Regions from separate parts of the Paraburkholderia sp. BR14312 genome, predicted to be linked through region 2. Evidence: riboswitches for the same ligand, from Rfam matches in the RefSeq annotation. Region 2 holds a riboswitch; each other region holds the start of a gene.

Region 1 (7,852 bases), on a different contig from region 2:
CAAATTTCCGCAGCAGCACAGGCAATGCCGGCCGAGCCTCAAACCGTGCCGCAGCGCGGCCTGCACGTCGAGCCGCGCATGCCCGCACGACGGCAAGTTCCCGCAGCACGCAAGCCAACGCGCTTTCCACGCAGAGAACTGCAACACGCCCGCCATCACGACGACGACACCGGCCACGGCTGGCGCGGTGTGCGCCAATGCAGGCGCTTCGACGGCTAGCGCGGTGAGTTGCGCCCCCGCCGCGAACACGAGCACTCCAACCACGAGCCACACAAAGAAGTAACCCACCCCAGCCATCACCGTCATCCCACCCGCACGCGCCGCGCGTGCGTCGCCCAGCGCCTCGAAATATCGCCACAAAGCGGGCGTGACCGCAGGCAACATCATCGCGACCATCATCACATTCCACATGCCGGCAAACGATACGGCGGCGTCGAACCAGGTGCGTCCGCACATGGGCGTCCAGAGCGTGGACATCGTCCAGCCGCCGGGCATCGGCGTGCCGCCCATCGCCTGCATCGAAGCGCACCAGACGAACGTTGCCGCCGCGCTCGCCGCGAAGACCAGCGACGCAACGCCGAAGAAAATCGCGCGCGGTATACCGCCGCAGGGCCGTACCGTCATGCCGACGTTATCCATGATGCGCCTCAGCTCTGTGCGTACTCGTCATGCCGGTGCCACCAGATGCCGGCCTCGTTACGTCCCTTCGGCGCGCGGTCGAGCCACTGGTACATGCCCCACACGCCATCGAGACCGCGCGCATAGGTCGAGTACGTGTGATAGACCACGCCGTCCTCGAGCACGAATGCGCTCAGGCCAGGACGGTCGCGCGTATAGGTCGCCGCGTCGGTGCCGCAACTCGCCGCGAACTCGGCGACGGGCGCGGGCGGCGGATTCATGTCCATGGCGTGGCCGCTGCGCGCATAGTTGTATTCGATGTCGCCCGCGCGCTGCTGCGCCGTGGTGAACGCCACGTTGAAATCGAAGTTGAAGTCGTTGCCGCTCGACGAGGCCCACGGAAAATGCCATCCCATGCGCTTGCGGTAGGCGAGCAGCTTCGCGAGCGGCGCGCGCGACACCGCCATGAGCCGCACGTCGTGATTCGCGAGATGTACCGCGATGCCGTCGAAACCATCCGCAATCGAGGAACACGACGGACAGCCCGCCGCATAGTCCGGCCCGAACATGAAGTGATAAACGAGCAGTTGCGAGCGCCCCTTGAAGAGATCGGCGAGCGTGGCAACGAGCAGTTGCGAGCGCCCCTTGAAGAGATCGGCGAGCGTGGCACCGCCCTCTTCGGTTTCGAAGCGATACATCTTGTCGACGCGCACCCAGGGCAGCGCCTGGCGTTGCTGCGCCAATGCGTCGCCGCGGCGCGTATGTTCTTTCTCGGCGGCGAGCAGTGCGATGCGCGCCGCAAGCCAGTCTTCGCGCGTTCCTGTGGTATGGGTTGCCATTGCCTGGTCCTCCTATGGATTCACTATGGTGGCGGCGCGCTGTACGCATCGCCATGCCGTTCGATCGATGATTCATTTGATCGCCGTGTTAGATTAGGTCCGGACCGAGAAGGAGGGGGAGTGACAAGTGTGGCGGGATTCCCATGACCATGGATTCGCTGATCACGGCTGCCGCGCGCGCGCTCGCGGCCGGTGATCCGCTCGGCGCGCTGAACCGGGTCGCGTTGCGCGACGACGCCCCCGCGCTCGCGCTGCGCGGCATCGCCATGGCGCAGCTCGGCGACTTCGCGCGCGCCAAAGCGCTGCTGCGCAGCGCGGCGCGCGGCTTCGGCGCGCGCGAGGCCGTCGCTCGCGCGCGCTGCGTCGTCGCCGAGGCCGAAATCGCGCTCGCTTCGCGCGAGCTCGGCTGGCCGACCGATACGCTCGCTGCGGCGCGGCAAACGCTCGAAGCCCATGGCGACCGCCTCAATGCCGCGCACGCGCGCTACCTGGAAATTCGCCGTTTGCTGCTGATCGGCCGGCTCGACGAGGCTGGGGGCATGCTTTCCGAAGTCGATCCCGCGCCGTTGCCGCCCGCTTTGCGCGCGGCGCATGAGCTGATCGCCGCCGGCATTGCCATGCGGCGCATTCAAACGCAAGCGGCGCGGCAAGCGCTCCGCGCGGCCGCGCGCGCCGCGCGTGAGGCGGGCATCGCGGCGCTGAGCGCCGAGATCGAGAGCGCAGCGCTGCTGTTGACTTCACCGGCGGCGCGCCTCATCGCGCGCGGTGAAGAGCGGGTGTTGCTGCTGGAAGACGTCGAGGCGCTGCTCGCCTCGAAGGCCCTCGTCGTGGACGCGTGCCGCTACGTCGCGCGCGAGGGTCCAACCGTCATCGAACTCGCAAGACGGCCAGTGCTGTTCGTGCTCGCCCGCGCGCTTGCGCAGGCGTGGCCCGCCGACGTGCCGCGCGATGCGCTCATCGCCCGCGCCTTTCGCACGAAGCACGCCGACGAAACGCACCGTGCCCGCCTGCGCGTGGAAATCGGCCGCTTGCGCACGCTGATGCGCGACGTGGCCGAGATCGGCGCGACCCAGCAGGGCTTCGCGCTGGCGCCGCGCCACGCGAGCGAAGTGGTGGTACTGGCGCGGCCCGTGGAAGAAAAGCACGCCGCCGTGCTGGCTTTTCTCGCCGATGGGCAATCGTGGTCGAGTTCGGCGCTGGCGCTCGCGCTCGGCGCGAGCCAGCGCACGGTGCAGCGCGCGCTCGATTCGCTCGCGGCGGCGGACAAGGTGCAGTCGTTCGGCTACGGCCGCGCGCGCCGCTGGACCACGCCGCCCGTCCCCGGATTCGCGACGACCTTGTTACTCCCCGCCCCGCTGCCAGGCGATTAGGATGAACGCCTGTCCCTTCATTCAACGAGGAAACCATGAAACGAACGACTGCCGAAATCGTCCGCGAGTACGGCCCTTTCCCCGGCATCGAGAAGGTGGGCGGGGTCACGTACGACGGCAAACAGGTGTGGTTCGCCGTCGGCGAGCGCATCGCGTCGCTCGATCCGCAGAGCGGCCAGACGCAGCGCTCGATCGACATCGCGGCGCACGCGGGCACGGCTTTCGACGGCCGGCATCTGTTTCAGATCGCCGAGGATCGCATCCACAAGATCGACCCCGAAACGGGCCGCGTGCTCGCGACGATTCCCGCGCCCGGAGGCGGCGGCGACTCGGGGCTCGCGTGGGCGGACGGGACGCTCTGGGTCGGGGTGTATCGCGAGCGCAAGATCCATCAGGTCGATCCGCAGACGGGCGCGATCCTGCGCACGCTCGAATCGAGCCGCTTCGTCACGGGCGTGACGTGGGTGGACGGTGAACTGTGGCACGGCACCTGGGAAGGCGACGAGAGCGATTTGCGGCGTATCGATCCGGGCACGGGCGAACTGCTGGAACAGCTCGACATGCCGCCCGGCACCGCCGTTTCGGGGCTGGAGTCCGATGGCGGCGAGCAGTTTTTCTGCGGCGGCGGGAATAGTGGGAAGATTCGCGCGGTGCGGCGTCCGAAGCGCGAGGGCTAGGCGAGCGGGCGCGCGAAACGCTTGAACGCACCCGCTCGCACGCAACGCTCAGAACGTATAGGTCACCTTGCCAAACGCCGTGCGCCCCAGCGTGTTGTACCCGTATGCGGTCACGTACTGCCGGTTGAACACGTTCGCCAGCGTGGCCGATAGCGCGAGATGCGCATTGACCTTGTACGTCGCGCGCAGGCTCACCGTCGTCCATGAAGGCAGGTAGATCGTGTTGAGCTGGTCGTCGAACGTCGAGCCGTTATACAGCAGCGAAACGCCGGTGCTGAGCGCGTGGAGCTGGAACTCGTCCCACGTGTGATCCACGCTCAGGCTCACCGTCTGGCGCGGGCGGCGATTGAGCCAGGTCTGGTCGGTCACGTCCTGCGGATTCAGAATCCCCACCGTGAGGCTCACCGGCGTGTACTGGCCGAGCGTGCCCTTGTACGAGAGGTCGAGACCTTGAATGTGCGCGCGGCCCACGTTCACGGGCAGGAAGGTCTGCGAGTTGTACGTGATGAGATCGTGCACGCGCGTGTCGTACACGGCCGCCGTGAACGTGCCGATGGACGTGGTGGCATCGAGCGCGGCTTCGACCGAGTCGCTGCGCTCGGGCAGCAGGTTGGGATTCGAGTAGCCCGGATAGTAGAGGTCGTTGAACGTCGGCAGGCGGAACGCATTGCCGTACGAAACGCGCGCCGTGTAGACCGGCGTGATGGCCCACGAGAGCGCGACATTGCCCGTATTCACCGATTGCCCCTGCACGATTTCGTGCCGCCCCGCCAGAAACAGCGTGACGGGTCCGAGCGTGGTCGACTGATGCATCGACACGGCCGAATCGTTGCGCGCGGGCAGCCCGCCCGGCACGTCCACGGGCAGGAACGCCAGCTCGCGGGTGTAGTCGTAGGCGAGCTTGGTCTCGCCGTCGAGCGGCATGCCGAAGAGCGTGTGGCCCCTTTCCTGATGCGTGATCGAGGTGGAGGTGGAAAAGCGCGTCGAGTCGATTTCGTCGGTCGGGATCGTCGGGTCGTTCGAATAGAGGAACTGACGGTCCGTCGCGTAGCCCACCGACTGGTCGAGCTGCGTGGTCGGCGTGATGTCGAGGTGGAACGCGAGACCGGTCGTGAGCTGCGTGTCGCGCTGCCGGTCGTTGCCTCCCGCGTTGTCGTAGGAGAGATCGGAGCGGTGGTAGAGCGCGAAGGTCGAGATCGACCAGTTGTCGTGCGCGTAGCCAAGGCGCGCGTCGAGGTTCTGCGCGTGGTATGGATTGCGGCCGTCTTCGTGGCCGTAGGCCCCGGTCTGCGTCGCGTCGATGCCCGCCGTGTTGTAGTCGTGCAGGCCCAACGAGTAGGTGAGGCCGCTCAGTGCGGAAAGCGGCCCTGTCGAGCCGATCGAGCCCGAGGTGCGCACCTGCGAGTCGAAGGTCTTGTTCGAGCCGCCGCCGAACGAGACGGTGGTCTGGTTCGGCTGGTTCGACGCATGGCGCGTGAAGAGCTGCACGACGCCGCCCATGGCGTCCGCGCCGAACGAGGCGGCCGCGGGGCCCGAGATCACCTCGACGCGGTCGAACGAGGCAGTCGCAAGATCGGCCCATTCTGCCGTGCCCGTGGTGACGGAGCCTATGCGTATGCCGTCGATGAACACGGCCACCTGGTCGGCCGACGAGCCGCGAATGCTGACCCCCGTGTACGACCCCGGGCCGCCGGTCTGCGAGACGGTGACACCCGGCAGCGTGGCGAGCGCCTGCGCGATGCTGGGGTCGACGGGGGACACGCGCTCGAGGTCCTGGCGCGTAAGCACCTGGGTGGTTGCATAGCGCTGATCGAACGATTGTGGCAGATGCTGCGCGTCGCCCACGACGAGGATATTGGGCAGCGTGGTGTCGCCGCCGGCTTGCTGCGGCGCCTGGGCGGACGATGCATTGGCGGCGTCGGCGGCATGCGCGGTTTGCCACGCCCAGGCGAGCGCGGCGGAAGTCAATACGAATTGGCGAAACTTCATGATGCGGTGGCTGGAAACAGCTCCTGAAATACGGGCTGTCCGTGCAACGGGCGATCGCCACGCGGGCGGTGCTTGCGCATTGGGGATCCCCGCCCGCTGCGGCTGCTGGACTCGGTTGATGGCAGGTCTCCTGGCTCGCGGGTCGACATCCGCAGCCGGCCTTCCCGGTTTCCCAGTGGCCTTCTCTGGCATGGACTCGCCGCTTACAGTTGCGGGGGCAGCCGCAGTCTTGCACTGCGTTCCCTTTTGATCCCGTCGCCGGGAACCATCAGGGCGCAAGGGTAAGGGCCGCGCAATCGGTGCGTCAACCTTTGACGAGCGTCGTGTGGCAAAAACACCCGGTTTGGCTGCTCCCGCAACTTACGCTATCCTTGCGGCTGTTTTTCGCGCGTAGGCGCTGCACAAGCGAAACGCAGCAGGGAAGCCGGTGAGAATCCGGCGCGGTCGCGCCACTGTGACCGGCGGTCAATCGAGCCAGAAGTCAGACCTCGCTACGTCCTCGCCGCATCGAGCGGGGGCGGACGGCGCTCGTCCACGCAATCCCACCTACACAAACAAGACGACTCATGAACAAGAACATTCTCGCCGTCCTGGGTGGGACGGCATTGGCATTCACCGGCGCTGGCGCCTCGGCGCAGCAGGTCACGTTGTACGGTGAGATGGACGCGAGCGTCGACTATGTCAGCGACGTTGGCGGCCGCACCCAATATCGTGCAGGCTCGGGTCTTGTCGACGGCAGCTTCTGGGGCCTGCAGGGCACTGAGGACCTCGGCGGCGGCAACGCCGCGATCTTTCGCCTCGAGCGCGGCTTCTCGGCCACCTCTGGCGAAGCCTTCAACGACCATCCGTTCTACGTTGGTCTGCAATCCGAACGACTCGGCACGATCACGCTAGGCCGCCAGTACGACACGATGCACGACTACTTCGCCCCGTTCACGCTAACGGGCGGCGCGGGCGGCACGGCATTCGCGCATCCGTTCGACAACGACAACGCCAACAATTCGTGGCTCGCCTCGAACGCCGTGAAGTACGCGAGCGCAACGTACGGTGGTTTCAGCGCCGGCGCGATGTACGCGTTTTCGAACGAGGCGGGGCGCTTCGCGCAAAATCGCGCTTACGGCTTCGGCGTCCATTACGAAGGCGGCCCGTTCAGCGCAGGCGTGGCGTGGATGCACATCAACGGACGCGGCGCCTCTTCGGTGGGTGCGTACGATACATCGGTGCTGCCGGGTGCGGGCCTCGTGCCGACCGAGGTCGCGGTGCAGCGCGAAGACACCATCGGCGCGGGCATGAGCTACGCGCTGGGAGACGTCACGCTTGGCGCGGCCTGGTCGCGTTCCATTCATACCGGTGTCAGCGAGGCCGACGGCGGCGCGCCCTTGCCTTCGATCGCATTCAGCAATTACGAAGTGAATGCGCTATGGCAGGTGACGCCAGCGTTCTCGCTCGCGGGCATGTATGCCTATACGGGCGCGACCTCCGCGCATTGGCATCAAGGCGCGCTGCAGGCCGGCTATCAACTGTCCAAACGCACGGACGTTTATACCGAGGCGATCTATCAGCGCGCGTCGTCCGGTGCGCTTGCGATGATCAACACCTGCGACCCGTCGGGCGGCCGCAACCAGGTGCTCGTGGCCGCGGGCATCCGGCATCGCTTCTGATGCGTAAAAAAGGCCCCGAACCGTTGCGATTCGGGGCCTTTATACTGCGTGGCTACATCACGAAGCCGAGAGCTTCACCGAAACGCCGGTCGAAGAATAAACGGGCGTGGCCTTGAAGCCATCGACCGTGACGGTCGCGAATTTCACCGATGCGCCGCTGCCGTCGATCACGTCGATCGTGTCGCCCGCTTTCGGCGTATAGCCGTTCACGAACTTCACATGCAGCGTGCCGCCCGCCACCGTGAGCTGGCCGCCCACACGCAGGCGTCCGCCGCCGTTGCCGTCGATATCGAGTTCGAGCGTCGTGCCGTCGAGCTGCGTGTACTTGCCCGCCACCGTCAACGGTGCGCTCGTCGCCACGGTCACGCCGCCGCCGGACCCGACGTACACGTCGCCGTTGCCGAAGGCCGTGGTCGACGCTGCAGCGAGCATGCCGCCGCTCACCTGTGAGCCGCCCGTGTAGCTGTTATTGCCCGCAAGCGTGAGCGTGCCGCTGCCCTGCAGCGTGAGCTTGCCCGAGCCGGCGATGTCGTTGCGCCAGGTGTCGGCGGCGTTGAAGCCGCCCTGGGTCGCGTCCATCGCCACGATCACATTGCCGTTGAACGCACCATAACCATCTGCAGCACTAAACATGTTCAGACGGCCCCAGCCCTCGGCGTCGTCCATGACCGGATAGCCCGAGACGACTTCGGTCGTCT
Region 2 (7,852 bases):
CGGCAAGACGCGGCGCGAGACTGAACGCGCCGCTTACTTGAGACTGCCGGAGAGGAACTGACGCAAGCGATCGCTCTTCGGCGCGCCGAGCACATCGGCGGGGGCGCCCTCCTCCTCCGTGCGCCCCTGGTGCAGGAACATCACATGATTCGAGACGTTGCGCGCAAAGCCCATTTCGTGGGTGACGACGATCATCGTGCGGCCCTCTTCGGCGAGCTTTTGCATCACCTTGAGCACTTCGCCCACGAGTTCGGGGTCGAGCGCCGAAGTCGGTTCGTCGAACAGCATCACGTCGGGATGCATCGCGAGCGCGCGCGCAATCGCCACGCGCTGCTGCTGGCCGCCCGAAAGATGCGACGGATATTGCTTCTCCACGCGGGGCGCGAGGCCCACTTTCTCCAGATACTGCCGCGCGCGGTCCTCGGCTTCCTTGCGCGGCACGCCCAGCACGTGGATAGGCGCTTCCATCACGTTCTCGAGCACGTTCATGTGCGACCAGAGGTTGAAGTGCTGGAACACCATCGCGAGCTTGGTGCGGATGCGCTGCAACTGCTTGTGATCGGCCACGTCGAGGTCGCCGTTGCGGCCCGCCTTCGTGCGCACGGCCTCGCCGTCCACGACGATCTCGCCCGCGTTCGGCTTCTCGAGGAAATTGATGCAGCGCAGGAAGGTGCTCTTGCCCGAGCCGCTCGCGCCGATGATGCTGATCACGTCGCCCTTCTTCGCGTCGAGCGAGACGCCCTTGAGCACCTCGTTGTCGCCGTAGCGCTTGTGGATGTCGCGCGCGACGAGCTTGCTATCTGAGGATTGCGTCTGAGCCAAGATGGTCTCCAGTTTCCGGTGAATCAGCGGGTGCGCACGGCGAGATGGCCGAGCCAGCGTTTTTCGGCGCGGCGGAACGCGGCCACCAGCACGAACGATACCGCACAGTAGATCAGCGCCGCGAGGCCGAACGACTCGAACGAGCGGTAGGTGGCCGAGTTGGCGTCGCGCGCGACCTTGAGGATGTCGGGCACCGTCGCGGTGAAGGCCACCGTGGTCGCGTGCAGCATCAGGATCACTTCGTTACTGTACAGCGGCAGTGCGCGGCGCAGCGCCGAAGGCAGGATCACGCGCCAGTACATCGTGAACGGGCTCATGCCGTAGGCGCGAGCCGCTTCCACTTCGCCGTGGGTGGTCGCGCGAATCGCACCCGCGAAGATCTCCGTCGTGTACGCACAGGTGTTGAGCGCGAACGCGAGCACGGCGCAGTTCAGGCCGCTGCGAAAGAACGCGTCGAGCAGCGGCTCCGAACGGATGAATGCGAGACTGTACACGCCCGTGTAGATGAGCAGCAACTGCACGTAGAGCGGCGTGCCGCGAAACACGTAGGTGTAGAAGCGCACCGGCAGCGAGAGCCAGCGGCGGCTCGAGACGCGCGCCACGGCGAGCGGCACCGCGCACACGAACCCGAAGGCGACGGAGATCACGAGCAGCCACAGCGTCATCGCGAGGCCCGAGACATGCTCGCCGTCCCAGTAGAGGAACGCGCGGCCGAATTGCTGGATGATTTCGTTCATGACGGCCTTGTCCTCACAGTTGCGCGTGACGCACGCCCACCGAATAGCGGCGTTCGAGCCAGACGAGCGCGAAGTTCGAGAGCGTGGTGATCGCGAGGTAGATGAGCGCCGCGATCACGAGGAAGAAGAACAGGTTGAAGGTGCTGCGGCCCGCGTCCTGGGCGGCCTTCACGACATCGGCGAGACCGATGATCGACACGAGCGCCGTTGCCTTCACGAGCACCTGCCAGTTGTTGCCGATGCCGGGCAGCGCGAAACGCATCATCTGCGGGAAGAGGATGCGGGCGAACACGCGCGCGCCGCTCATGCCGTAGGCGTGCCCCGCTTCGAGCTGGCCGCGCGGCACCGCGAGAAACGCGCCGCGGAACGTTTCGGTGAAGTACGCGCCGTAAATGAAGCCGAGCGTGACGACGCCGGCCACGAACGGATCGATATCGATCTGCGCCATGCCGAGCGCGTCGGTGGCCTCGTTCACGCCGATCTGGATGCTGTAGAAGAGCAGCAGCATCAGCACGAGGTCGGGCACCGAGCGGATCAGCGTCGTGTAGGCGGTCGCCACGGCGGCGAGCGGCCGGTTGAACGAGAGCTTGGCCGCCGCGCCAGCCAGACCGAGCAGCACGGCCACGCCGAGCGAGAGGAGCGAAAGTTCGATGGTCTGGATCGTGCCGGCGAGCAGCACCGGGCCAAAGCCGTAAAGGATCACGCGCGTCTCCGGAACAAAGTTGTTTTGTCGTTTCGGGCGGCCTCGCGCGGCACGTGGGCGCCGCTGAAACCGATGAACTGGCGCGGATCGTCTCAGTGCAAAATGGATTGCTCAAACTCGTGCGGCGCGGATATTGCAGTGCAGCATTGCCGCGCGACGCGTCGGCGCGTGCGGATCAGGCCCGCACAGCCGCGGGCGCGATGCTTTTGAAAGGCGAAAAAAAATGCCCCGGCACGCGAGGCGCGCGGGGCATTTACGCAAGTTTGGGGTCGCTTTTTCGATAGGCGCGCGGCGTGCGCCCCGGCGACCCCAGCGGAGCTTAAGTGGCGCGCGTTTGCGTGCCGTGTGCGCTGCCCGCACGGGCATTCGCGCCAGGCAGCTTTTCGGCGAGCGCGCCAAACAGCAGGCCGATCGTGGTCCAGAGAATGAGCTGCATACCGATCGACACCGTGCGGAACTTCCACAGCAGCACGGCCGGGAACGCGGCGGGCACCTCGTTGATCGTCGGCAGCGCGAGCTGGACCGCGCCGATCACGACGACGAACAGCACGAGCGCCACGATCGACGCGTTCCAGACGCCCAGACGCGGCACGAAAGCGGCGCGCACCTTGAGCGAGAACACCGACACGGCGATCGAGATCGCGATCATCAGGAAGAAGAGCCCGGTGCGATAGCCGATCGTCTCCGGGTCGCCGACCGAGGGCGGATTCGCCGGATACTTGATGTTCGGCACCAGGTAGATCGCGACGAACGCCGCGAGCGCGAGCCAGGCCGAGAGCGCGCGCGGCGAAAGACGCCCCACGCGACCATTGGCATACGCGAAGACGAGCGCAAAGAGTCCGCCGATCGACGCGCCATAGACCATGACGCCCGTGAAGAGACCGACGCTCGCCTGGGTCTTGCGGCTGACGATTTCGGGCTCGGGCGCTTCGCCCTTCGCGGCGTCGGCTTTCTCCTCGAAGGAGATCGCCTGATCGACCTGGGGCTCGCCCGCGATCTTCGCGAAGCCGAACGTGAGAAGTCCCGCGGCGATGCCTGCGAGCATGCCGCGCACCAGCAACTTGCCAACCATGGTCAGCTCCCGGTCAGTGGCAGGGGAAGCCGAGCAGATGGCGGCCGTCGTGAACGAACTCGTGGACGTACATGCCCGGGAAGATCGACGTGGCGCCCTGCTCGGCGCCCACGAAGTACAGGGCCAGCAGCAGCATGAGGCCGCCGAAGATCGCCCAGGGCAGGATGTCTCGCAGCGCAATGGGCGCCGGCGCGGCCGGGGCGTGCTGCAAGGGGAATGAGGTTTCGGACATGCTGACTTCTCCTGGGGTTACGCGCCCCGCTAGTCGTTGAAAGAGTGGTTCACGACGCGCAGGTCTGACTTCCGTTGCTTCGATGTTTTCGACGGCAACCAGTTACAGTGGCGCGACCGCGCCGGACTTGCACCGGCTTCCGCGTGTCGTGGAGCCTGTATTCTACGCGCTGCGGCGGCCGGCCGCGGCCCGGATGTCAGCTAAAGAGTAGTGAAGCATAAGGAAAAGCATGTCGACGACAGTCTGGCTGGTGAGCCATGCGGCGAACGCTGCGCTGCGCTCGGGCACGTTCCCGCAAGCGCCTGAAGTGCCTGTTGCGGGTGAAGACGCCGAAGCAGCGCTCGACGCGCGCGCACTCGAGGCGCTTGCCGCCTGGCGCGAGCGCTGGCACGCGGGGCTGGCCGGTGGTAATCGCAATGGCGAGGCGCCGCGCGCGCTCACGAGTCCCACCGCGATCGCCCGCGCGAGCGCACGCGCGGCAGGCTTCGCGGGGGCAACGCCAGCTGAAGCGCTCGCCGAAGCCGCCTTCGGTGCATGGCAAGGCCAGCGCCTGACGGATCTCGCGCGTGAAGCGCCCGAGGCCCTTGCGGCCTGGACGCGCGATCCGGGCTTTCGGCCGCCAGGCGGCGGCGAATCGTTCGACGATGTCCGCGCGCGCGTCAGCGCCTGGCTCGATGCGGTGCCCGACTCGGGGCACAACGTGGTCGCCTTCACGCACGCGAGCGTGATCCGGGCGGCGATTCTTCACGCGCTGGGCGCGCCGTCGGAGGGGTTTCGCTCGATCGAAATCGCGCCGCTTTCCGTGACGGCCCTACGCCGCACAGAGCACGGCTGGATTTGGCTCGCGGCGATGAAGTGAGGACCGGAACGGCGCTACCGCCCTGCCCTCGCCGTCGCCGGCATTCTGGATCGGTAGCTAGAAGCGCTCTAGTCCAGCCCCAGCTGTGCCTTGATGGCCGGCATCATGTACTGCACGGCTGCGCGCCCTTCCTCGATGGCGGGCGCGGCGCGATGAAAGTCGAAGATCCCCATGCCGCCCAGGCGCGGCTGGATCAGCACGTCGGCGGGCTCGCCTGCCAGGCGGCTGCGCGTAATGCGCACCTGCATGATGTCGATGCTCTGGGCCACCGAACTCAACACGGAAGGCGCACGCGTGCTAGGCGGCGGCGCCACGCGCACGTCCGGACCGCCAGCCGCGCCGGGGCCTGCAGGCTGCAGCCAGCGCGGAAAGCGCTTGCCATTGCGGCGCAGGAGCGGTTCGGGCCCCGCTTCGCTGTTTTCGGCACCATTGGCGCCGCCGCTGGCCGCCACGGCGGCCGATGCCGCCGTCGCCGCGTCGCTCGCCTCCACGGGCAGCTCGCGCGGCATCGTGTCGATCGCACCGCCCAGGTCGCGGCCGTTGAGAATGTCGTGATTGAGGTCGATGGCGATCACGGTGTCGGCGCGCATCGCACGCGCGGCGGATACCGGCACGGGGTTGCTCAGTCCGCCGTCCACGAGCCACACGCCGTCATGCCAGATCGGCGTGAAGATGCCGGGAATCGCGATCGAAGCGCGCACGGCGTCCACCACGCCGCCTTCGCGCAGCCAGACTTCGCGTCCGGTGTCGAGTTCGGTAGCAACCGCCGTGAACGGCAGCCTCAGGTCATCGATCGAGCGGCCGTTGAACTGGTGCGCAAACAGGTCGATCACTTTGCGCCCGCCGAGCAGCCCGCCCGAAAAACGCAAGTCGAGCAGGCGCACCACTGTCTGCCAGGTCAGCTTGCCTACCCAGTCTTCAAGCCAGTCGAGATCGCCGTTCGCGTACACCGCGCCGACGAGCGCGCCAATCGACGTACCGCATACCACGTCGGGCTTGATGCCCGCTTCCTCGAGCGCGCGAATCGCGCCGATATGCGCCCAGCCGCGCGCAGCGCCACCGCCGAGCACGAGTCCGACACGCTTGGGCCGTCGCCGGTTCATCATGCGCGCCTCCTTGCGTGGCCCTGGGTCGACTGAGTCAACGCAGTCAGCGACCGCGGATCACGTCCGAGCGCGAGGTCGTCGTGACCCGCCCGTCCGGTCCGAAATGCACATTGAAATACGCTTCGGGCGTCACGCCCCCTTCCAGCCACTTCCAGCTCCACACCGTCTCCTTCTTCAAGCGGTAGCCGGCCACTTGCCCGGGTTTACCGAGCAATCGCCGGACCTCGTCCTCACTCATGCCGACGCGGATCTTCGCGAAGTTTTCCGCAGTAAGCGCCTGAGTAATGGCCACGAGCCGCCCGTTCGGACCGATGTCGACCATCCAGGTCTTGAGGCCCTGCGGGCCGCGCGGATATTCGAGGCGGCGCGAGCCGTCGTCGAACACGCGCTCGGTCTCGGGCTTGCCCATTTGCTCGCGCACCTGCTCGAGCGTGGAAACGCCTGGCGTGAGGCCCTTGAGCAGCAGCGCGTCGGGCTTCACGGAATCGAAGAACGCCTTGAATCCCTGCCGGATGGTATCGAGCATGGCATCGAACTGGCGATCGTCGCAGCCGGAAAGCGTGAACGCCGCCGTGGCGGCGCACGCGAGCGCGAGCGAACGCGTGAGTGAAAACGTGGGCTTCATGTCCTTGCTAACGCATCAACATGGACTTGCGTCTACGCGCGCCGATCCGGCGCGCATCGACATGCCCACAATGTACCGTCAATGGACCTGATCGTGCTGCGAGTCCCGCTTCGGGGTCGGCGCGCGTGCGGACGCGCTCGCCGCGGCGGGCAGCGCGTCAGCAGTCTGCGCGGCGGCCTGCGCGCCGTGGCGCATGGTGCGACGCGTGCGAACGATTTCCGCAGCCTGCCACGAGAGCAGCGCGAGCACGCCGAACACCACTTCGCGCATGCGCTTGACGAGCGCGAGCGAGAACGCCACGTCCTGGCTCACGCCAAACAGCTGCGCGAGCAGCACCACGGCGACTTCCTGCACGCCGAGCCCGGCGGGCACCATGAAGGCGGCATGACGCACGGCCTGGGTGATGGCTTCGATGGCGAGTGCATCGCCCACCGTCACCGGATGGCCGAGCAGCGCGAGCGCCCACCACGTCTCGAACGCGCCGAGCATGTAGCCGGCGAGCTGCCAGAAGAAAGCGCGAAACATGAGGCCCGTGCGCGACATCAGCGCGTCGAGATCGGCGTCGAGCTGCTTGCCGTCGATGCCGAGCATGAGCGGATTGTCGGCGCCGAGCAGCTTCGCGGCCCAGCGTTCGATCGCATGGAAAACGCCGCCGCGACGCACCAGCAACACGGCGAGCACGGGCAGCGGCGCCGTGAGCACGAGCGCCAGTGCGATCGTGGCGATGGTGCGCAGCGAGCCGCCGGCGCCGGTCGCCGCAACGATCAGCACGACGCCGAGCGCCGAGAACGCGTATTGCACGGCAATCGTCACGAACACCTCGACGATCACCGAAGCCGTGACCTCGCTCGCATTGCGCACCTTCCAGCGCGCGAGACGAATGCCGACGAGTTCGCCGCCCACGCCGACCACGGGCAGCAGCCGGTTCACTGCCTCGCGTACGGTCGCGGTCCACCAGAGGAAGCTCAGCGGTGCGCGCTTGTCGAGCAGGAGGCGCCACGCATGCGCGTCGAGCAGGAGCGGCAGCGCGTGGAACGGCACGAGCCAGAGCAGCATGGGGCCTGCGGTGCCGATCACGCGCAGCACATCGTGCGCGCCGTTATGGACGACGAGACCGATCAGGATGGCGATCCCGACCGGCAAGCCCAGCCATTGCAGCCACTTCATGACACCTGCACCTCGGGGCCGCGCGACGCAGCGGGATCGGAGCCCGAAGCCGCGCCGAAAAACACGTCGGTGAAGCCGCCCCGGCGCACGCCCGCTTGCGCGAGCGCTGCAGCCACGCGAGGCGAGATGAGCGCGCCGAATTCGTCGGCGTGGCGATACGTCTGCATCGACGGCGTGATGGGCCCTTCGTGCGCATCATCGGCGAGCGCCGGGTGGCAGTAGATCTCGCCCACGCCCCGCGCCGGCAGATGCGCGAGCGCGTCGAGCACGGCGGCCTCGTCCATTGCGCCCGTCTTCGCGATGCCGACCACGTAGTCGTTGTGCGCGACGCCCGCACGCGCGAGCCGCGCGCGCACGAGCGCGAGCCAGGGCTTGAGCGCGAACGGCGCGCCCGCCTCGAGCGGCAAACGCATCGCGCGCAAACCATAGTCGCGGCCGATCTCGAGAATCAACGCGAGCACCGTGGGATGCAGATGAAAATGCTTGTGCGTGTTCACGTGATCGAGCGCGAGCCCGGTCGCCGCGAACG
Region 3 (7,852 bases), on a different contig from region 2:
CCAAAGCCCCGCGCTGGGCGTGCTGGTGGCTTGCGTGGGCGTGCTCGCGCTCGTGCCCTATCTCGTCCTGCAACTCAAGGGCCTCGGCATCATCGTGACGACGGCCTCGTATGGCGCGATCTCCTCCACCGCGGCGATCTGGATCGGCGCGGCCGTGGTCACGGCTTACGTGATCGTTTCGGGCGTGCGCGGCTGCGCGTGGAACTCGGTCGTGAAGGACACGATGATTCTCGCCATCGCCGTGTTCCTCGGCATTTACCTGCCGATTCACCACTATGGCAGCCTGAGCGAGATGTTCCGCGCCATCGACGCCGCCAAGCCCGGCTTCCTCACCTTCCCGGCACGCGGCCAGAGCGTGACGTGGTTCCAGTCCACCGTGCTGCTCACGGCACTAGGCTTCTTCATGTGGCCGCATACGTTCATGTCGGTCTACACCGCGAAGAACGAGCGCATCTTCCGCCGCAACGCGATGATCCTGCCGCTCTATCAGCTTATTTTGCTGTTCGTCTTCTTCTGCGGCTTCGCAGCCGTGCTCAAGGTGCCGGGCCTCAAGGGCGGCGACATCGACCTCTCGCTGTTCCGTCTCGCCCTGCAGACGTTCGATCCATGGTTCGTGGGCGTGATCGGCGCGGCCGGCGTGCTGACCGCACTCGTGCCGGGCTCGATGATCCTCACCACGGCTTCGACGCTGCTCGCGAACGACATCTATCGCGGCGGCCTCGCGAAGAGCGCGGACGACGCGCAAGTCGCGAAGCTCGCGCGCGTTTTCGTGCCGGTGATCGCGCTCGTGGCAGTCGGCTTCACGCTCAATGGCGGCGACACCATCGTCGCGCTGCTCCTGATGGGCTACAACTTCGTCACGCAGCTGTTCCCGGCGATGGTGTGCAGCCTCTCCGCGCGCAATCGCGTAACGAAGCAAGGCGCATTCTGCGGCATCGTGGCGGGCGTGCTCGTGGTGATCGTCACGACGCTCACGCATGTGAGCGTGGCTCAGCTGATTCCGTTCGCGCCGGACGCGCTCAAGGACGTCAACATCGGCTTCCTTGCGCTGTTCGTGAACGTGATCGTGCTGGTGGTGGTGAGCACGGTGACGCAGCCGCGCACGCATGTGGATCATGAGCATGCGCGGGCGCATTGATAGGGTGTAACGCGGTAGCGAGGCGGCCCAATCGGCGAGATCCGATTGGGCCGTTTTCCCTTTATGCCGCCTTGCGCGCTTCGGCGATGCGCTGCGGCGCCTCGGGACGCGCGTAGAGGCGTTCGAGATACGCCTGCAAGCGCGGGAAGCCCTCCAGCAGTTGCACTTCGTTGGCCCAGTCCATCAGATACACCGTCACGCAGTCGGCGACCGAAAGCTTGTTGCCGACGATGAACTCGCGTCCTTCGAGGTGCCTTTCGAGCACCGCGGCCATGCTGCTGAAGTCCTCCCGCGCGAGTTCGATATCGGCGGGACTGCGCTTTTCCGGTGGATACAGGAACGAATGCCGCGTGATTCTCCAGAGCGGCTGCTCCAGTTCGGTGACCGCGAACAGGGTCCAGCGATACGCCTGCGCGCGCTCGTCGAGATCCGCGGGCAACAGCGCCTTCTCTGGATATTTATCCGCGAGATACAGCACGATGGCAGCCGATTCGGGAATCACGCGGTCGCCGTCGATCAGCACGGGCACCTTGCCTGCGGGATTGATGCGCAGGTATTCAGGCCGCTTGTGCTCGCCTGCGAGCAGATTGACCGAGATGAATTCGAAATCGGCGTCGACTTCCTTGAGGCCCCATAGCGCGCGCTGCGAACGCGTGCCGGCAAAACCATAGAGTTTCATGACGCGCCTCCGTTCACACACCGGGAATCGGCAGAACGGGCATCACCTCGACGGCCTCGCCCGGAAAAATCGAAAAGTGCGGGTGGCCTTCGAACAGCTTCGCTGCCTCTTCGTGCGATGCAGCACGGAAAACGGTATAGCCGGTTAGCGCGTTAGATGTGTCCGCGATGCCATGCTCGCCAATCGATTTCGTCTTGCCGAGCGGGCCGCCCATATCGACGATCGATGCCTTGTGCTTTTCGACCCACGCGTGCCAGGCCGCAATGCCCTCCTTTTCCTTCGCGTGCCGATCGGCTTCGGAAAGCGCCGCCCATCCCTTCATGCGAGCGTTGTCTTTGGTACCGAGAAAAACAGCGAGAAACAGTTTCTGATCGCTCATGTGTCCTCCAACTGCTGGTCTGGTTGCTGGTCTGAAAACGGGAGCAACGGTATGTCGCCCATCCGGCCTTGACAGCATAGGTTGATATCAACATAATTGCAACATGGCACGCGCAAAGAAACTTCCCTTCGAAACCACGCTATTGGTGTGCGATTGCTGCCTGTGTCTGCATATGCAGCGGGCGGCACGCAATCTCGCGCGCATTTTCGACGACGTGCTGCGTCCGCTCGATCTCACGAACGGGCAGTTTTCGCTGCTGATGTCGCTGAACCGGCCGCATCCGCCCGGTATGAAAGACGTGGCGTCGCTGCTCGCCATGGACCGCACCACCCTCACGGCCGCACTCAAGCCGCTGGAGCGGCGCGGTCTCGTGGTCATCGAGCACGACCCGGAAGACAAGCGCAGCCGTCTGCTGAGCCTCACGGACGAGGGGCATCGGCTGCTCAACGCTGCGTTTCCGCTATGGCAGCAAACGCATGAGGAGATCGAAAAGGAGTTCGCCGAGGGCGAGGTGGACAAGCTGCGCGCGCACTTGCGCGCGCTTTCCTAGTCGTGGCGCTTTTGCGCCCCATACAGCTTCGAATCCGCAAACCCCTCCGCCTCGAGCACGCGCCCTACGAGAATGAGCGCGGTACGCTCGATATCCGTAGCGAGCACCTTCTGCGCGATATCCGCGAGCGTGCCCGTTACGCGTTCCTCGTCGGGCCAGCTCGCGCGATAAATCACCGCGACCGGGCAATCTTCGCCGTAGTGCGGCAGCAATTCCTCGACGATGCGCGCGATATGGCGCACGCCCAGGTGAATCGCGAGCGTCGCTCGGTGACGCGCGAGGTCGCCTAACTGCTCGCCTTCGGGCATCGACGTTTTGGTGGCGTAGCGCGTGAGAATGAGCGTCTGCGAAATGCCGGGCAGCGTGAGTTCGCTGCCGAGCGCCGCCGCGCACGCAGCGGTCGCGGTCACGCCGGGCACGACTTCATAAGGAATACCGAGCATACGCAACCGCCGGATCTGCTCGCCGATCGCGCCATAGAGCGACGGGTCGCCCGAATGCACGCGCGCCACGTCGAAGCCCTGGGCATGCGCGTTTTCGAGCAGCGCGACGATCTCGTCGAGCGTGAGCGGCGCCGTGTCCACCACCTTGTGCGCGCGGTGGCCCTCCAGCACGGCGGGCGGCACGAGCGAGCCCGCGTAGAGAATGACGGGGCAATTGCGCACGAGGCGCTGGCCTTTCACGGTGATCAGTTCAGGATCGCCAGGCCCCGCGCCGATGAAGAAAACGGTCATGCGTGGAAACTCCGCTGAATAGGGTTCGCGAGCGCGTCGATTGCCGCTTGCGCCGACGTGAATTCACGTTGCGCGTCGGGCAGCGGCGGGCGCTGCATCATCACCACGGGCAAGCCCATTTCGCGCGCGACGGCGAGCTTCGCTTCGGTCGCCGCGCCGCCGCTGTTCTTGCTGACCACGACGTCGATGCGCGCTTCGGTAAAGAGCGTGCGCTCGCCAACGGCCGTGAACGGCCCGCGCGCGTCGATGATGCGCGCACGGGCGTGGCCAGGATGCGCTTCGAGGCAACGAACCGTCCAGTGCTGATGCTCCGGCACCTCGTTCAGATGCGCAAGCGGCTCGCGCCCGAGCGTGAAGAGCGGGCGCGCGAACGGCATGACCGCTTCGACCACGCCGGCCCAGCCGCTCACCATGCGCCAGTCGTCGCCGGGCTGCGGCTGCCACGGCGCACGCCGCAGCGCCCAGTACGGCACGTGTGCCGCTTCGCACGCACGCGCCGCGTTGGCGCTGATCTGCGCGGCATAGGGATGCGTGGCGTCGAAAACCAGTGTGATGTTTTCGTCCGCGAGAAAACGCGCGAGCCCTTCGGCTCCGCCAAAGCCGCCCACCCGCACCGCGCAGGCGAGATCGGCGGGCACGCGGCCAAGGCCCGCGAGCGAGTAGACGTGCTGGGGGCCGAGCGTGCGCGCGATCGCCAGCGCATCGCCGGTGCCGCCGAGCAGCAGGATGCGCGCCGTCATGGCTTGACGGCCTCGTAAAGCGTGACGGGCAAGGCCTGACGCCAGGTGTCGAAGCCGCCCAGCGGCTGCGCCTCGCCGATGCCGACGCGCGTGAGCGTGCCGCCGTGCTGCGCGCGCCATGCCACGAGTGCCGCTTCGCTCTGCAACGTCACCGCGTTCGCGACGAGCCGCCCGCCGCTCGCGAGCGCCGCCCAGCACGCGTCCAGCACGCCGGGTACGGTCACGCCGCCGCCGATAAAGACCGCGTCTGGCGCGGCGAGCCCTGCGAGCGCGTCGGGCGCGCGGCCCGCAACGAGTTGCAAACCCGGCACGCCCAACGCCGCGCGATTGTGCTCGATGAAGCGTTGACGCTCGGCGTTCGCCTCGATCGCGATCGCGCGGCAAGCGGCGTGCGAACGCATCCATTCGATGCCGATCGAGCCGCTGCCCGCGCCCACGTCCCACAGCAACGCGCCGGGCGTCGGCGCGAGACGCGCGAGCGTGAGCGCGCGCACGTCGCGCTTCGTAATCTGACCGTCGTGTCGGTAGGCGTCGTCGGGAAGCCCTGGCGTGAGCGTCCAGCCGCGCGCGGGCGTCTGCGCACTATCGCTTTCGCATTCGAACGCGACCAGATTGAGCGCCGCGGCTTCTTCAACGTGCCACGCATCGGCGCGGCCTTCTATGCGGCGTTCGAGCGGGCCGCCCAGATGCTCGAACACGGCAAGACGCGTGGCGCCGAAGCCCGCTTCGGCGAGCAACGCGGCAAGCGCCGCGGGCGTGCGCCCATCCGCGCTCAACGCGAGCACGCGCGAGCGCGCGTAGAGATGGCGGCGCAGCGCATCGAGCGGACGACCGACGAGCGAGACCATCGCCGTATCTTGCAGCGCCCACCCCTTGCGCGCCGCCGCGAGCGAGAGCGACGACGGCGCGGGCAGCACGCGCATTTCACCGGGCACCACGCGGCGCGCGAGCGTCGCGCCCACGCCGAACAGCATGGGGTCGCCGCTCGCGAGCACGCATACGGACTGATTCGACTCGCGGTACGCAAGCAGCGCCTCGACGCTAAACGGCTGGGGCCACGCTTCGCGCCGTGCACGCACGCGCGAGGGCAGCATCGCCAGATGGCGTTCGCCACCCGTCACGATGGCCGCGTCGAACAGCACGCGCCGCGCGTCGCGCCCGAGCCCCGCGTATCCATCGTCGCCGATGCCCACCACCGTCAGCCATGCCTGCGTGCCCTGCATTCGCTCTCCCGCCGTTGCCTGTTTCTCTACACCGCCACGGACCCGCAGCCCTATTGTGGGGCGGAGCACGCGTGAAAACGGGCATAATACCGTGTCCGCCGGCGCCTTTAAGGCAGTTTTGCATGGGACCGGAGCTTTGCATGGGACCGGAGTAAGCGCTGAAGCGCTAACTCCGGATCGCAGCTTTGCATGGGACCGGAGTAAGCGCTGAAGCGCTAACTCCGGATCGCAATCAGGGAACACAGCAAGCTGTGGCCGCCCCGCGACTGTGAGCAGCGAGACCGCATCCACCCGAGCCACTGGTTTTACCGGGAAGGCCGATGCGGTTCACGTCCTGCGAGCCAGGAGACCTGCCGGCCGACTGTTCGCGCGAACCCATATCGGACGGGGTGTACCGATACCGCTGCCGTTTCCCGCCTGCCGTGCGGGCAACGCGCCGCTCCAGCGTGATGCTTACCCGGTAATGCCTTGAAACACGAAACGAAGCCTGTCTCGCCCGCTGCCGCATTGGCCGTGCTCCGCCCCTCGGCGTGCCCGGGGCTCCTGCGCGTGGCCGCGGCGCGCGACGGCGGCCTGTGCCGCATCCGCCTGCCTGGCAGCGCGCTGAGCGCCGCGCGTGCGCGGGCCCTCGCCGACGCAGCGTCGACGCACGCGAACGGCGTACTCGAACTGACCAATCGCGCGAACGTGCAGATTCGCGGCGTGCGCGCCGGCGAAGAAGCGGCATTGAGCGCCGCGCTGATCGACGCAGGCCTCGGCCCTGCCGGCATCGACGCCGCGAGCCCGGTCGAGCGTGCATGCGCCGCCGACGAATTGCGCAACGTGATGCTGAGCCCGCTCGCGGGCCTCGACCCTGACGCGTTGTGGGACACGACGGAACTCGCCGCCGCGCTCATCGACATGATGCAGCGCGAGCCACGCTTCGCCGCACTCTCGCCCAAGTTCGCGCTGCAACTCGACGGCGGTGAACGTGTGGCGATGCTCGAGCATCCGCACGACATCTGGCTCGCCGCGCTGCCTTATGGCGCAACGGTGCGCTTCGCGCTGGGGCTCGCAGGTTGCCCCACGGCGCAGCCAGTCGGCACGCTCGCGGCCGAAGACGTTTGCGCATCGATGCGCGCGCTGTTGCATGCGTTCCTCGATCTCGCGGACGCGGACGCCACCCGCATGCGCGACGTCCTCGCCACTCATTCGCTCGATGCGCTGCTACAGCGCGCGCAACAGCATGGCGAATGCGCGCTGACGCGTGACGACGCCACGCTGCACGCGTGGCGCCGCGCGGCGAGTCCAGCCGACCTGCGCCTCGGCGCGCACGCGCTGCACGCCGACGGCCGCAGCTACGTGGGCGCGCAGCCCGCGCTCGGCCGTATCGACGCGCCAACGCTGCGCGCACTCGCCGCGCTCGCGGAAGACTCGGGCGATGCGACGCTGCGCGTGACGCCCTGGCAAGGCGTGCTGCTGCCGAACGTGCCCGCGCACGCCATGCCCGCCGCGCTCGAACGCCTGCACGCGCTCGGTCTCATCGTCTCGCGCGCCGACCCGCTCGCGCGCCTGATCGCGTGCACCGGCTCGACGGGATGCGCAAAAAGCCGCGCGGACACGAAAGCCGACGCCCAGCGCCTCGCCGCCCTGCTGCCGCCCGGCGCCGAAGCCCACCTGAGCGGCTGCGAGCGCTCCTGCGCAGCCGCGCATTGCGCGCCGTTCACGTTGCTCGCCAGCGCCCCCGACCACTACGACCTGTACCAGCGCGACGATACGCAAAGCGGCTTCGGCCAGCTCGTCGCGCGCAGCCTGACGATCGAAGCCGCCGCGCTGGCACTCGCGCAGCGGCCCCGGAGTACCCAAGATGTCTGATTACATTCGCGACGGCCAGGCGATCTATCGCGAGTCGTTCGCGACGATCCGCGCCGAAGCCGACCTCTCGCGCATTCCCGCCGACCTCGAAAAACTCGCCGTGCGCGTGATTCATGCATGCGGCATGGTCGACGTGGTCGCCGACCTCGCGTTTTCCGCGGGCGCGGGCACGGCGGGCCGCAACGCGCTCGCGGGCGGCGCGCCGATTCTCTGCGACGCGAAAATGGTCGCTTATGGCGTGACGCGCGCGCGCTTGCCCGCGGACAACGCCGTGATCTGCACACTCGACGATCCCGCCGTCCCGGATCTCGCGCGCGAGATCGGCAACACGCGCTCGGCAGCCGCGCTCGAACTGTGGCGGCCGCATCTGGCAGGCAGCGTCGTTGCGATCGGCAATGCGCCCACCGCGCTCTTTTATCTGCTCGACATGATTGCCGCCGGCGCCCCACGCCCCGCGCTCATCCTCGGCTTTCCCGTCGGCTTCGTCGGCGCGGCCGAGTCCAAGGCGCAGCTCGCAGCCGAAAGTCACGGCGTGCCCTTCGTCGTCGTGCACGG

The links. Region 2 has a riboswitch for cobalamin ahead of AB3X98_RS22465 (CbtB domain-containing protein). Riboswitches for the same ligand answer to the same signal wherever they lie in the genome.
Region 1: another riboswitch for cobalamin. It lies ahead of AB3X98_RS04040 (porin); the one in region 2 lies ahead of AB3X98_RS22465 (CbtB domain-containing protein).
Region 3: another riboswitch for cobalamin. It lies ahead of cobG (precorrin-3B synthase); the one in region 2 lies ahead of AB3X98_RS22465 (CbtB domain-containing protein).

Annotation. Positions count from the first base shown of each region.
Region 1 is NZ_JBFPKI010000001.1:889,516-897,367, forward strand. Features, by position in the region: gene AB3X98_RS04015 (DUF2182 domain-containing protein) at 1-639, opposite strand, end outside; gene AB3X98_RS04020 (DUF899 domain-containing protein) at 648-1,457, opposite strand; gene AB3X98_RS04025 (helix-turn-helix domain-containing protein) at 1,607-2,827, shown strand; gene AB3X98_RS04030 (glutamine cyclotransferase) at 2,863-3,504, shown strand; gene AB3X98_RS04035 (TonB-dependent receptor) at 3,553-5,493, opposite strand; cobalamin riboswitch at 5,596-5,778, opposite strand; cobalamin riboswitch at 5,869-6,003, shown strand; gene AB3X98_RS04040 (porin) at 6,060-7,154, shown strand; gene AB3X98_RS04045 (phosphatase PAP2 family protein) at 7,212-7,852, opposite strand, start outside.
Region 2 is NZ_JBFPKI010000007.1:493,461-501,312, forward strand. Features, by position in the region: gene AB3X98_RS22445 (ABC transporter ATP-binding protein) at 34-822, opposite strand; gene AB3X98_RS22450 (ABC transporter permease) at 846-1,559, opposite strand; gene AB3X98_RS22455 (ABC transporter permease) at 1,573-2,262, opposite strand; gene AB3X98_RS22460 (CbtA family protein) at 2,582-3,334, opposite strand; gene AB3X98_RS22465 (CbtB domain-containing protein) at 3,348-3,566, opposite strand; cobalamin riboswitch at 3,606-3,751, opposite strand; gene AB3X98_RS22470 (histidine phosphatase family protein) at 3,796-4,425, shown strand; gene AB3X98_RS22475 (patatin-like phospholipase family protein) at 4,494-5,531, opposite strand; gene AB3X98_RS22480 (hypothetical protein) at 5,575-6,156, opposite strand; gene AB3X98_RS22485 (lysylphosphatidylglycerol synthase domain-containing protein) at 6,235-7,323, opposite strand; gene hpnK (hopanoid biosynthesis-associated protein HpnK) at 7,320-7,852, opposite strand, start outside.
Region 3 is NZ_JBFPKI010000009.1:331,015-338,866, forward strand. Features, by position in the region: gene AB3X98_RS25950 (sodium:solute symporter) at 1-1,138, shown strand, start outside; gene AB3X98_RS25955 (glutathione S-transferase family protein) at 1,200-1,817, opposite strand; gene AB3X98_RS25960 (hypothetical protein) at 1,831-2,196, opposite strand; gene AB3X98_RS25965 (MarR family winged helix-turn-helix transcriptional regulator) at 2,300-2,746, shown strand; gene cobM (precorrin-4 C(11)-methyltransferase) at 2,743-3,480, opposite strand; gene AB3X98_RS25975 (cobalt-precorrin-6A reductase) at 3,477-4,220, opposite strand; gene cbiE (precorrin-6y C5,15-methyltransferase (decarboxylating) subunit CbiE) at 4,217-5,443, opposite strand; cobalamin riboswitch at 5,629-5,816, shown strand; gene cobG (precorrin-3B synthase) at 5,912-7,297, shown strand; gene AB3X98_RS25990 (precorrin-8X methylmutase) at 7,290-7,852, shown strand, end outside.